Regions from separate parts of the Pseudomonas sp. GP01-A4 genome, predicted to be linked through region 1. Evidence: predicted binding sites of a transcription regulator. Region 1 holds the regulator's gene; each other region holds the start of a gene.
What was found. The regulator FliA, encoded in region 1, starts transcription of late flagellar genes. The targets are predictions, from matches to a motif close to CTAAAGTTTNNNNNNNNNNNGCCGNTAA.
Positions count from the first base shown of each region.

Region 2: the regulator FliA is predicted to act here: its motif matches at 2,777-2,804, upstream of AC3WKX_RS14525 (flagellar protein MotY).
Region 3: the regulator FliA is predicted to act here: its motif matches at 2,176-2,203, upstream of AC3WKX_RS07520 (methyl-accepting chemotaxis protein).

Region 1 is NZ_JBYSWF010000002.1:18,378-22,768, reverse strand. Features, by position in the region: gene flhF (flagellar biosynthesis GTPase FlhF) at 1-910, shown strand, start outside; gene fleN (flagellar synthesis regulator FleN) at 1,031-1,864, shown strand; gene fliA (RNA polymerase sigma factor FliA) at 1,861-2,601, shown strand; gene AC3WKX_RS01915 (chemotaxis response regulator CheY) at 2,772-3,146, shown strand; gene AC3WKX_RS01910 (protein phosphatase CheZ) at 3,165-3,953, shown strand; gene AC3WKX_RS01905 (chemotaxis protein CheA) at 3,965-4,391, shown strand, end outside.
Region 2 is NZ_JBYSWF010000021.1:23,661-28,051, reverse strand. Features, by position in the region: gene AC3WKX_RS14530 (argininosuccinate synthase) at 458-1,675, opposite strand; gene AC3WKX_RS14525 (flagellar protein MotY) at 1,805-2,713, opposite strand; gene pyrC (dihydroorotase) at 2,870-3,916, shown strand; gene rnt (ribonuclease T) at 3,913-4,391, shown strand, end outside.
Region 3 is NZ_JBYSWF010000008.1:8,889-13,279, forward strand. Features, by position in the region: gene AC3WKX_RS07505 (AraC family transcriptional regulator) at 1-74, shown strand, start outside; gene AC3WKX_RS07510 (LysR family transcriptional regulator) at 65-982, opposite strand; gene AC3WKX_RS07515 (aldo/keto reductase) at 1,101-2,096, shown strand; gene AC3WKX_RS07520 (methyl-accepting chemotaxis protein) at 2,262-4,256, shown strand; gene AC3WKX_RS07525 (SRPBCC family protein) at 4,338-4,391, shown strand, end outside.

The DNA of each region.
Region 1 (4,391 bases):
CAACGGCCTGCGTGAACTGCTGGAAGTGCAGCTGGGTTCGCTGGCCTGGAACCAGTTGCAGGGCAGCCAGCCACAACAGGCCAACCTGTGGCGTCGCCTGCAACGCATTGGCCTTTCCGGCCCGTTGTCCCGCGACCTGCTGCAACTGACCACCCAAATTGAAGAACCTCGCCAGGCCTGGCGCATGCTCCTGGCCCACCTGGCGCGGATGATCGTCACCCCGGAAATCGAACCCCTGGAAGAAGGCGGTGTGATTGCCATGGTCGGCCCGGCCGGCATGGGCAAGACCACCACCCTGGCCAAGCTGGCCGCACGTTACGTGCTCAAGTACGGCGCCCAGAACATCGCGCTGGTGAGCATGGACAGCTACCGCATCGGCGCCCAGGAACAACTCAAGACCCTGGGCCGCATCCTCAATGTGCCGGTGACCCACGTCGACCCGGGCCAGTCCCTGGCCAACGCCCTCGACCCATTGCTGCGCAAGCGCGTGGTGCTGATCGACACCGCCGGCCTGCAAGCCAGCGACCCGGCCCTGCGCATGCAGCTGGAAAGCCTGGCCGGGCGCGGGATCAAATCCAGAAACTATTTGGTGCTTGCCACTACCAGCCAGAAGCAGGTATTGACCGCCGCCTACCACAGCTACAAGCGCTGCGGGCTGGCGGGTTGCATCCTGACTAAACTGGATGAGACGGCAAGCCTGGGCGAAGTATTGAGCCTGGCAATCAGTCATGAATTACCGGTCGCCTACCTGACCGACGGGCCGCGGATCCCGGATGATCTGCATCTGCCGCGCCGTCATCAGTTGGTCAGCCGGGCTGTCAGCGTGCAAATGCAGGAAGAACCCAGTGAGGAAGCGATGGCTGACATGTTTGCTGACCTCTACCACAGCCCGAACAAGCGAGTTGGCTGAGGCATCATGGCTTTCTATTTAAAAATGACAGTGAAAAGTATCTACATCGATGGCCTGCCAGCAGTTCGCGCGGCCAACTTATGTAGCCTGCGTCTAAGCAAGACAAGGTAAAGAAATAAAATGGGCAGCATGCATCCCGTACAGGTGATCGCGGTGACCGGCGGCAAAGGTGGCGTCGGGAAAACTAACGTGTCAGTGAATTTGTCCCTGGCCCTGGCAGAGCTTGGCCGTCGCGTCATGCTGCTGGATGCTGACCTGGGGCTGGCGAACGTCGACGTTCTGCTGGGACTGACGCCCAAACATACCCTGGCCGATGTGATTGAAGGCCGCTGTGAGCTGCGCGACGTACTGTTGCAAGGCCCCGGCGGGATTCGCATCGTGCCGGCCGCTTCCGGCACCCAGAGCATGGTGCACCTGAGTCCGGCGCAACATGCCGGCCTGATTCAGGCGTTCAGCGACATTGGCGACAACCTCGACGTACTGGTGATCGACACCGCCGCCGGGATCGGCGAGTCGGTGGTCAGTTTCGTGCGCGCAGCCCAGGAAGTGTTGCTGGTGGTGTGCGACGAACCCACCTCGATCACCGACGCCTACGCCCTGATCAAACTGCTCAACCGCGACTACGGCATGAACCGCTTCCGCGTGCTGGCCAACATGGCCCAAAGCCCGCAGGAAGGGCGGAATCTGTTCGCCAAGTTGACCAAGGTCACGGATCGCTTCCTCGATGTCGCCTTACAATACGTTGGCGCAGTTCCTTACGACGAGTGTGTGCGCAAGGCCGTGCAAAAGCAGCGTGCGGTCTATGAAGCGTTCCCTCGTTCGAAGTGCGCATTGGCGTTCAAGGCTATTGCCCAGAAGGTCGATACCTGGCCGTTGCCCGCCAATCCCCGGGGGCATCTGGAGTTTTTCGTCGAGCGATTGGTGCATCAGACGAGCGCAGGACCGGTGCTATGACAGCCAGCGGCTACAACCTTTACAAGAAGTCGGCACGTGACAGTCAAGTCGAATTGATCGAGCGCTATGCGCCCCTGGTCAAGCGCATTGCCTATCACCTGCTGGCGCGCTTGCCTGCCAGCGTGCAGGTCGAGGACTTGATCCAGGCCGGGATGATCGGCCTGCTTGAAGTGTCGACCAAGTACGACGCGAGCAAGGGCGCGAGTTTCGAGACATACGCGGGTATCCGTATCCGTGGGGCCATGCTCGATGAAGTGCGTAAAGGTGATTGGGCGCCGCGATCAGTGCACCGCAATACGCGGATGGTGAGTGACGCAATTCGCTCAATTGAAGCAAAAACCGGTCGCGACGCTAAAGATCATGAAGTTGCGGCCGAACTCCAATTGAGTCTCGACGATTACTACGGGATTTTGAACGATACCTTGGGCAGCCGGCTGTTCAGTTTCGACGACCTTTTACAGGACGGCGAACATGAAGGGCTGCACGAGGACGGCGCGAGTGCCCATCTCGAACCGTCACGGGACCTGGAAGATGAACGCTTCCAGAGCGCGCTGGCGGACGCGATAGCCAATTTGCCGGAGCGTGAGCGACTGGTGTTGGCGCTGTACTACGACGAAGAGCTGAACCTCAAGGAAATCGGTGAGGTCCTGGGGGTCAGCGAATCGCGGGTCAGCCAGTTACACAGCCAGTGCGCGGCCCGCTTGCGGGGGCGTTTGGGAGAGTGGCGAGCGCGCTGACAGGCAGTGTGGGGACACTGCGAACGATACCGTCCAGGCCCTGCGCCCGGACGGGCTTGGCCCGTGGTGCGCCCCCGGTAGTCCTTTTTGTGTAACGCCTGTTGATTGATATGGCGCGCCCAGGTGCTGGGCGCGTTTAAGACTGCTTGGAGGTCGAATTGGACAAGAACATGAAAATCCTCATCGTTGATGACTTCTCAACGATGCGGCGGATCATAAAAAACCTGTTGCGTGACCTTGGGTTCACTAACACGGTCGAGGCGGATGACGGTATTACGGCGATTCCGATCCTCAACAGCGGGAGCATCGACTTTCTGGTAACGGACTGGAACATGCCGGGCATGACCGGTATCGATCTGCTGCGCCACGTGCGCGCCGATGAAAAACTGCGCAGCCTGCCTGTGCTGATGGTGACCGCTGAAGCCAAGCGTGAACAGATCATCGAAGCCGCCCAGGCCGGGGTCAACGGCTACGTGGTCAAGCCATTCACTGCACTGGCCTTGAAAGAGAAGATCGAAAAGATCTTCGAACGCATCGGTCATTGATGCTGCCACGGGGGAGCTATGGAGCATAAAGAATCATCGCAGGCCGACTTTGAGTCGACCCTGAAAAAACATGCTCATCAACTCGTCGAAAGCCTTGAAAGAGGCCAGTTCGGCGACGCGGTGCAGTTGATCCATGAGCTCAACCAGACCCGTGACCGCGGCCTGTACCAGGAAGTGGGCAAGCTCACCCGTGAGTTGCACAGTGCGATAGTCAATTTTCAGATTGACCCGCACATGCCCCAGGCCGAGGAAATCTCGCAGATCACGGATGCCACCGAACGCCTGTCCTACGTGGTCAGGCTGACTGAGGCGGCGGCCAACCGCACCATGGACCTGGTGGAAAACGCCACGCCTCTGGTCAACGGTATGGCCAGTGAAGCCAAGGCCCTGAGCACTGACTGGGGCCGGTTCATGCGTCGGGAAGTGGGCGCTGAGGAGTTTCGTGAGCTGGCGCGTCGGGTCGAGGGCTTTTTGTCCCGCAGCGAGCAGGAAAACCGCACGGTTTCCAGCAACCTCAATGACATTCTGCTGGCCCAGGATTACCAGGACCTCACCGGTCAGGTGATCAAGCGTGTGACCCAACTGGTCACCGAAGTGGAAAGCAACCTGCTCAAACTGGTGTTGATGGCGGGCCAGGTCGACCGGTTTGCCGGCATCGAACATGACCGCGCAGCGATCCTTTCTGAAAAAGATCCACAAAAACACCTCGCCAAGGGTGAAGGTCCGCAGATTCATGCCGATAAACGTGAAGACGTTGTATCCGGGCAAGACGACGTAGACGATTTGCTGTCCAGTTTAGGCTTCTAAGGAGCACACCCATGAGCTTCGGCGCCGATGAAGAAATCCTTCAGGATTTCCTTGTAGAGGCCGGCGAAATTTTAGAGCAACTGTCCGAACAACTGGTCGAGCTGGAAAGCCGACCGGATGATGCGAACCTGCTCAATGCAATTTTTCGCGGTTTTCATACTGTAAAAGGGGGCGCCGGCTTCCTCCAGCTCCACGAGCTGGTGGAGTGCTGTCACATCGCCGAGAACGTGTTCGACATCCTGCGCAAGGGTGAGCGGCACGTCGACTCGGAACTGATGGACGTGATCCTGGAAGCACTGGACGCGGTCAACGGCATGTTCAGTGAAGTGCGCGAGCGCGCACCGATCACTGCCGCCACGCCGGAACTGCTGGCCGCCCTGGCGCGCCTGGCGGAACCTGCGGCCAACGCTCCCGTGGTGGAAGCGGTGGCTGAGCCGG
Region 2 (4,391 bases), on a different contig from region 1:
ATATTTTGAGTGAAAATTCCCAGGATTACGCGGGCCCGGGTAAACGCGCCGTACACAAGTTTCAGGAAATGCCCCTTGTGCGCTGTCAGAAGACCTGTGAACCCGGAGGGAAACCGGGTTTTTAAAAGTTCCATTCGACATAATTACTAACGCTCCATAAATCCTACAGGCATGTCAGCATCTGACATATTCGCGGTACATTTCTGAGTGAATTTTCTGTAGTACATAGTTCCTGCCTACAAGAAAAAATCTCACTCTCAACAATGCATCACTTATCGAGCGAAATTAATAAACATTGCCCCCGTAAAAATATAAACACTCCAGATCATCTCCTGGAGTACCTGAACTTTTTCGAAGCGAACAATAAACACAGGCGCGCGCCCGATGATTCCGGATGTATTTTCAACCAAAAAAAATGGCCCCTTGAGGGGCCATTTTTCATTGCAACTTACAACACTCAGAACAACTTGCGACCTTTGTTGGCCGCAATGCGCATGCGCAACGCGTTCAGCTTGATGAAGCCTGCCGCGTCTGCCTGGTTGTAGGCGCCGCCATCTTCTTCAAAAGTGGCGATGTTGGCGTCGAACAACGACTCATCGGACTTGCGACCGGTCACGATCACGTTGCCCTTGTACAGCTTCAGGCGCACAACGCCGTTCACGTGGACCTGGGAAGCGTCGATCATCTGTTGCAGCATCAGACGCTCAGGGCTCCACCAGTAGCCGGTGTAGATCAGGCTGGCGTACTTGGGCATCAACTCGTCTTTGAGGTGAGCCACTTCACGGTCCAGGGTGATGGACTCAATGGCGCGGTGAGCGCGCAGCATGATGGTGCCGCCCGGGGTTTCGTAGCAACCACGGGACTTCATGCCCACGTAACGGTTCTCGACGATGTCGAGGCGGCCGATACCGTGTTCGCCACCGATACGGTTCAAGGTCGCCAGTACGGTGGCCGGGGTCATTTCGACGCCGTCCAGCGCGACGATGTCGCCGTTGCGGTAGGTCAGTTCCAGGTACTGGGCCTTGTCAGGAGCGTTCTCCGGGGAGACGGTCCATTTCCACATGTCTTCTTCGTGCTCGGTCCAGGTGTCTTCCAGCACGCCGCCTTCATAGGAGATGTGCAGCAAGTTGGCGTCCATCGAGTACGGGGACTTCTTCTTGCCATGACGCTCGATCGGGATCGCGTGCTTTTCGGCGTAGTCCATCAGCTTTTCACGGGACAGCAGGTCCCATTCACGCCACGGAGCAATCACTTTTACGCCTGGCTTCAAGGCGTAGGCGCCCAGTTCGAAACGCACCTGGTCGTTGCCCTTGCCGGTGGCGCCATGGGAAATGGCGTCGGCGCCGGTTTCGTTGGCGATTTCGATCAGGCGCTTGGCGATCAGCGGACGTGCGATGGAAGTACCCAGCAGGTACTCGCCTTCGTAGACAGTGTTGGCGCGAAACATCGGGAAAACGAAATCGCGGACGAACTCTTCGCGCAGGTCGTCAATGTAGATCTCTTTCACGCCCATGGCTTGCGCCTTGGCACGTGCAGGTTCGACCTCTTCGCCCTGACCCAGGTCAGCGGTGAAGGTCACCACTTCACAGTTATAAGTATCCTGCAGCCACTTGAGGATCACCGAAGTGTCCAGGCCGCCGGAATACGCGAGAACGACCTTGTTTACGTCGGCCATGCCATCACTCCACGGGGTTGTACGGAAAGGCGTCGATTCTACCGACCAAAACCGTGAAATTACAGAGGCGCGACAGCAAATGAAGATAAAGCGACAGATTATGTCGAGCGGGCGACGAAACGCCGCACCTTATGAGGTGGCGGCAGCGTTGCCTGGCGCCTTGGCCTGGGGCGCCGGTTTCTCGGGGGCTGCCACCCGTTCGAGCTGAATATTCACCCGGCGGTTTTTCGCCCGGTTGGCCGCGTTGGTGTTCGGCGCCAGCGGATAGCTTTCGCCATGAAAGCGCAGGGTAATCTGCGATTCCTGGATGCCATTGGCCTTGAAGTAGTCCATCACCGCCAATGCACGACGCCGCGAAACGTCGCGATTGGTCAGGCGATTGCCGCTGTTGTCGGAGTGGCCATTCAACTCGACGTGGTTAACCGTCGGGTCGGCTTTCATGAATTCGAGAATCACCGAGAGCTTTTTCCTGGCCGCCGCGTCCAGTTCGATGCCGCCACCCGGGAAACCCACCTCGGTCTGTTTGACCTGCTCGAAATTCATCGGCAGCAGCTTGGTGGTGCAGAGTTGGTAGTCGTTGTAGGCCTTGCTGAATTTCGCCGGCAGCAGGCGGATCTCGGAGTAACCGCCGTCGCGGCTATAGTGGCGCACCGTCGGGCTGCGCCCTTCGAGCAGGCCGGTAAACAAACGCCCGGCCTGGGCCTGGGAGCTGTTGAACAGCACATCGCCACTGCCGACACGCACCGCCCCCAGGTTGATATCGCCACGCCCCGGCTGCCACGGCGCAGCCGCCGCCAACAGGGTTGCGGAACCGGCACCCAACGAGCCGTTAAAGGCTTTCAGGCGAAACGTCGCCTGCTCGCCGGCCCGGCGCACGAACTCGCCCGAGCCGAAATCGGTGATCGGCTGGGTCAAGCGGCACTCGAATTTATCGCCCTCCACTTTCCACTCAATATTCTCCAGACGTGTCTGGAACGTGAGGGCCATCGCGGGCAGGCTGGCGAACACACTGAGCAGGGCTAGATAATGCTGGCGCACGGGAGGCTCCACTGGTTTCTACAACACATCAAGGCGTCATACATCGTTAAGGCATACCCAGGGATATCGGTCGCATCCTGCAAAACTTGATAGCGAGTGCCTGCAAGAGTCTTTTCCGGTAGCATTCCCACCAGATTGACCCGCCTGGAATCCCCAATGTCCGACCGCCTGACCCTGCTGCGTCCCGACGACTGGCATATTCATCTTCGCGATGGTGCTGCGTTGCCCCAAACCGTGGCCGATGTAGCGCGCACGTTTGGCCGCGCCATCATCATGCCTAACCTGGTACCTCCGGTGCGTAACGCCGCGGAAGCCGACGCCTATCGCCAGCGCATTCTCGCTGCACGACCGGCCGGCAGCCGCTTCGAACCGTTGATGGTGCTGTACCTGACCGACCGCACCCAGCCCGAAGAAATCCGCCAGGCCAAGGCCAGTGGTTTCGTGCACGCCGCCAAGCTGTACCCGGCCGGCGCGACCACCAACTCCGATTCCGGCGTCACCAGTATCGACAAGATCCTGCCGGCCATCGAAGCCATGGCCGAAGTGGGCATGCCGTTGCTGATCCACGGTGAAGTCACCCGTGGCGATGTCGATGTGTTCGATCGTGAAAAGATCTTCATCGACGAGCACATGCGCCGAGTTGTCGAGCTGTTCCCGACCCTCAAGGTGGTGTTCGAGCACATCACCACCGCCGATGCCGTGCAGTTCGTCACCGAGGCTTCGGCCAACGTCGGCGCGACCATCACCGCGCATCACCTGCTGTACAACCGCAACCACATGCTGGTGGGCGGGATTCGGCCGCACTTCTATTGCCTGCCGATTCTCAAGCGCAACACGCACCAGGTAGCGCTGCTCGATGCCGCCACCAGTGGCAGCGAGAAATTTTTCCTCGGTACCGACTCTGCACCTCACGCCCAACACGCCAAGGAAGCCGCGTGTGGTTGTGCCGGTTGCTATACCGCCTATGCGGCGATCGAGTTGTATGCCGAAGCGTTCGAACAACGCAACGCCCTGGACAAGCTTGAAGGGTTCGCCAGCCTCAACGGCCCACGTTTCTATGGCCTGCCGGCGAATACCGACCGCATTACCCTGGTCCGTGAAGACTGGACCGCCCCCACCAGCCTGCCGTTTGGCGAGCTGACCGTTATCCCGCTGCGCGCCGGTGAAACACTGCGCTGGCGCCTGCTGGAGGAACACCCGTGAGTGAAGACCATTACGACGACGACCAGGAACACGGCGGCGGTGGTGGCGGTTCCCGTCACCCGATGGCCGAGCGTTTCCGTGGCTACCTGCCGGTTGTCATCGACGTAGAAACCGGCGGCTTCAATTGCGCCACTGACGCGCTGCTGGAAATCGCCGCCACGACCATCGGCATGGATGAACAGGGTTTCGTGTTCCCGGAACACACCCACTTCTTCCGCGTCGAGCCGTTCGAAGGCGCCAACATCGAAGCGGCGGCCCTGGAATTCACCGGGATCAAGCTTGATCACCCACTGCGCATGGCCGTCAGTGAAGAAGCGGCGCTGACCGACATCTTCCGTGGCGTACGCAAGGCCCTGAAGGCCAATGGCTGCAAACGCGCGATCCTGGTGGGCCACAACAGCAGCTTCGACCTGGGCTTCCTCAATGCCGCCGTGGCCCGCCTGGACATGAAGCGCAACCCGTTTCACCCGTTCTC
Region 3 (4,391 bases), on a different contig from region 1:
TGGCGGCGTTTACCCGGGCCTTCCATAAGGTCACCGGCTTCCAGCCCGGCGCCTACCGCAAGGCTCAAGGTTGACGCTGCAACCCATTGCCCGGCCGGGCACACAACTCCACCAGCCAATCGACAAACACCCGCACCCGTTGCGACAGCTGGCGATGCGGCGGGTACAGCGCCGTCAGCGGTAACCTGGGCGGCGGCTGATGCGCCAGCACCTCCACCAGCGTGCCCGCTTCCAACTGGCGAACGGCGTGGTAGTACGGCGTCTGTACCAGGCCGTAACCCGCCTCACAGGCCGCCAGGTAACCATCGGCACTGTTGACCGCCACTTGCTTGGGCAGGTCGACCAAGCGGATGTCGCTGCCGATCTGAAACTCCAGGCCATAGCGTTTGCCGCTGGTGCTGGAGAAATACTCCACCACTTGATGGCCGGCCAACTCATCCAGCGTCGATGGCACGCCGAACCGCTGCAAGTAGCCGGGGCTGGCGCAGGTCACCTGATCCATCATCGCCAGCGGCCGGGCCACCAGCGACTCGTCCAGCGCCAGGCCGCCGCGCAACACGCAATCCACGCCTTCGCGGATCAGGTCCACCGGGCGGTCATTGAGGCCGATTTCCAGATCGATCTGCGGGTAACGCGTGGTGAACTCGGGCATTGCCGGAATTACCAGGAAGCGCCCGATCCCCGACGGCATATCAATGCGCAACGTGCCGCGCGGGTTGCGCCGGCTGGTGGAGAACACCGCCTCGGTTTCCTCAAGGTCCGCCAACAGGCTCACGCAACGCTGGTAGTAGGCGGCACCGTCCAGGGTCGGGCTGACCTGGCGTGTGGTGCGCTGCAACAGTTGCACCCCCAGGTGCGCCTCCAGTTGCTTGATCAGGATGGTCACCGAGGCACGCGGCAGTTGCAGGCTGTCAGCCGCCTTGGCAAACCCGCCCAGTTCGACAATCCGTACGAACACTCGCATCGCATTAAAACGGTCCACGGGCCGGTTTCCTTCAGGGATTATTTAGAATTTCATAATAGTGATAGCGGTTTTAGCCGGTTTATCCCGCTTTTGTCGAGGGCAACAATGGAGGCCTTCCCACACAGGAGCTGGACCCATGCACACACGTCAACTCGGTAAAAATGGTCCCCAGGTGTCCGCCATCGGCCTCGGCTGCATGGGCATGACCGATTTCTACACCACCGGCACCGATACCACCGAAGCCATCGCCACTCTGCACCGCGCCCTGGAACTGGGGATCAACCTGCTGGACACCGCCGACATGTACGGCCCCCATACCAACGAAGAACTGATTGGCAAGGCCATCGCCGGCAAGCGCGACCAGGTGTTCCTCGCCAGCAAGTTCGGCATCGTGCGCGACCCGGCGAACCCGGCACTGCGTGGCGTCAACGGCCGCCCGGAATACATTCGCGAGGCCATCGACGGCACCTTGAAGCGCCTGGGCGTGGAAACCCTGGACCTGTATTACCAGCACCGCATCGACCCCGAAGTGGCGATTGAAGAAACCGTTGGCGCCATGGCCGAGTTGGTCAAGCAAGGCAAGGTGCGTTACCTGGGCTTGAGTGAAGCGTCGGCGGCTACCCTGGAGCGCGCTCACAAGGTGCATCCCATCAGCGCCCTGCAAAGCGAATATTCGTTATGGAGCCGCGATCAGGAAGACAACGGTTGCCTCGCGGCCTGCCAACGCCTGGGAATCGCGTTTGTGCCCTACAGCCCACTGGGCCGCGGCTTCCTGACCGGCGCGCTGAAAAGCCCGGATGACTTTGCGGCGGATGACTATCGCCGGTTCAGCCCGCGTTTCCAGGGTGAAAACTTCGCGAAGAACCTGCTGCTGGTGAAACAGGTACAAGCCCTGGCCGCCGACAAGGGCGTGACCGCCGGGCAACTGGCGTTGGCCTGGGTGCTGGCGCAAGGGGATTACCTGATCCCGATCCCGGGGACCAAGCAACGCAAATACCTGGAAGAGAACGTCGCGGCACTGGAGGTCAAGCTCAGCCCGACCGAGTTGGCGGCGCTGGAGGCCATCTTCCCGGCCAACGCCACAGCCGGGCTGCGCTACCCGGAAGCGGTCATGCAGATGCTGGACAAATAATCCTGCCACGCCGGATCGGGGCTGGCTCGCCAGCTCCGCTCCTTGAATCCCTGCCCTGGGTTTTCTTGCACGATAGTGCCTCAAGCTCGCCCGTCCCAAGCCGATAGCCCTTCGAAGCTCTAACAAAGCCGCGTCGCACAATAAACGCTTCGTAAGGACGACCCCATGCCCTCATTGCGCTCTATCCAAGCCCGCTACACCCTGTTCCTGGTGCTGTTCGTCCTGTTGTTATTCGTCTTGACGGTGGTGGGCATCGGACAGTTGGTGGCCCCCAAGCTGCGCCACACCGAAGAACAGGTGGCCCTCAATCGCATTGCCGAAGTGGCCGAGCAGATCCAGGGCGAACTGAACAAGGTTCAGGCCCAGCAACGCAGCATCACCCAAACCATCCCGCTGCTGGACAGCGACGCCATCGACAAGGTGCTGCCAGGCCTGGTGGACCAGTACGGCGAATTGAAAGTGTTCGGCGGCGGCATCTGGCCCTTGCCCAACCAGCGCACGCCGGGGCGCAACAAGCACAGCACCTTCTGGCACCGCGATGCCTCGGGCAAGCTGGCGGTGAACACCTTCTGGAACAGCGACGCGGCCCCCAACTACTACGACCAGAGCTGGTACAAGGGCGGCCTCGCTTCGCCCCGCGGCCAGTGCGCCTGGGCGGCGGCCTACAAGGATGACGCCAGCCAGGAACCGCGTACCAACTGCGCGATGGCGATCCAGCGTGACGGCGCAGCCTATGGCGTCGCCACCATCGACGTGACCCTGGGTTTCTTCAATGACCTGGTGGCCAGCAAGGAAAAAGACCTCGGCGGGCAAATGCTGATCGTCGAAGGCGACGGCAAGATCATCAGCAACAGCACGCGCATCAGCGGCCCCGTGGTGTTGAAGAACATCAGCGAATTGGCCGGCACCTCGGCCTTTGCCGCCCAGGTCAGCGCCGGCCTGGCTCATCGTGATCAAACCCTGCAACGCAGCGAGTTCGACAACCAGGGCGTGGCCAGCACGTTCTTCATGCGCCCGATCGAAGGCACCCCGTGGTTCCTCGCCACTGCGCTGCCGACCTCGCTGATCACCGCCCAACGTGATGACGTACTGGGCACGTTGGCGATGCTGCAAATCCCGATGATCCTGCTGTTGGTGCTGTTGGCGGTGTACGCCATCCGCCAGCTGGTGCACCGGATGACCGCGCTGAAGACCAATATCGACGCACTGTCCAACGGCGATGCCGACCTGACCCGGCGCATCACCATCCGCGCCGAGGATGAACTGGGGGCGATTGGCCATTCGGTGAACCGCTTTATCGTCTACCTGCAAAACATGATCGGAGAAGTGACCCTGGCCACCGGCGCCATGTCGTCGAGCCTGGCGCAATTGCAGCAGACGTCGGCCCAGACCAACCAGATCCTGGTGCGCCATGCCTCGGAAACCGACCAGACCGTCACGGCCATCACCGAGATGAGTTCCACCGCCGACACCGTGGCCGAGAACGCCGCCGAAACGGCTGCGTTCACCCAGCGCGCCAATGAGCACGCCGACCGTTCGCGGGTGGTGGTCGGCGAAGCTTCCCGCAGCGTCAGCGCGTTGATCGGCGAAGTCTCCAGCGCCACCCACACCGTGGAAAACATGCGCCAGGATGCCGCCCGCATCACCGAAACCCTCGGCGTGATCGGCGCCATCGCGGGCCAGACCAACCTGCTGGCACTTAACGCGGCCATCGAAGCCGCCCGGGCCGGCGAACAAGGCCGGGGTTTTGCGGTGGTGGCCGACGAAGTCCGCGCCCTCGCCGCCCGCACCCAGGCCAGCACCTCGCAGATCAATGAGATGCTGGCGCGCCTGACCACGGGCGTGAGTTCCTCGGTGACGGCCATGGAAGCCACCCAGGCCAGCTGCCAGTCTGCGGCTGACGCCACGGCCCGAGTGAACACAGGATTGGACGAGATGGCCGGCTCCGTCAGCCATATCAACAACCTCAGCACCCAGATCGCCACCGCCGCCGAACAGCAAAGCGCAGTGACCGAGGAAATCAACCGCAGCATGGTGCACATCCGCCACATGGTCGAAGAGCTGGTGCAAAGCGGCCACGCCACCGAGCACAACACCCAGAGCCTGCTGGATGCCAATGGCCGGGTTATTGCATTGATGGGTCGCTTCAAGGTGCGTTGAAAAAATAGCCTGAAAGCTCCCGTGCAATGCGCGGGAGCCGGACTATTCTGACAGTTCGCTCCGCCACACAGGAGGTGTGTCATGCACGCAGTTGAGCACCCGATCCGTCTGGAGCGGATCAGTCAGGAACGCTAT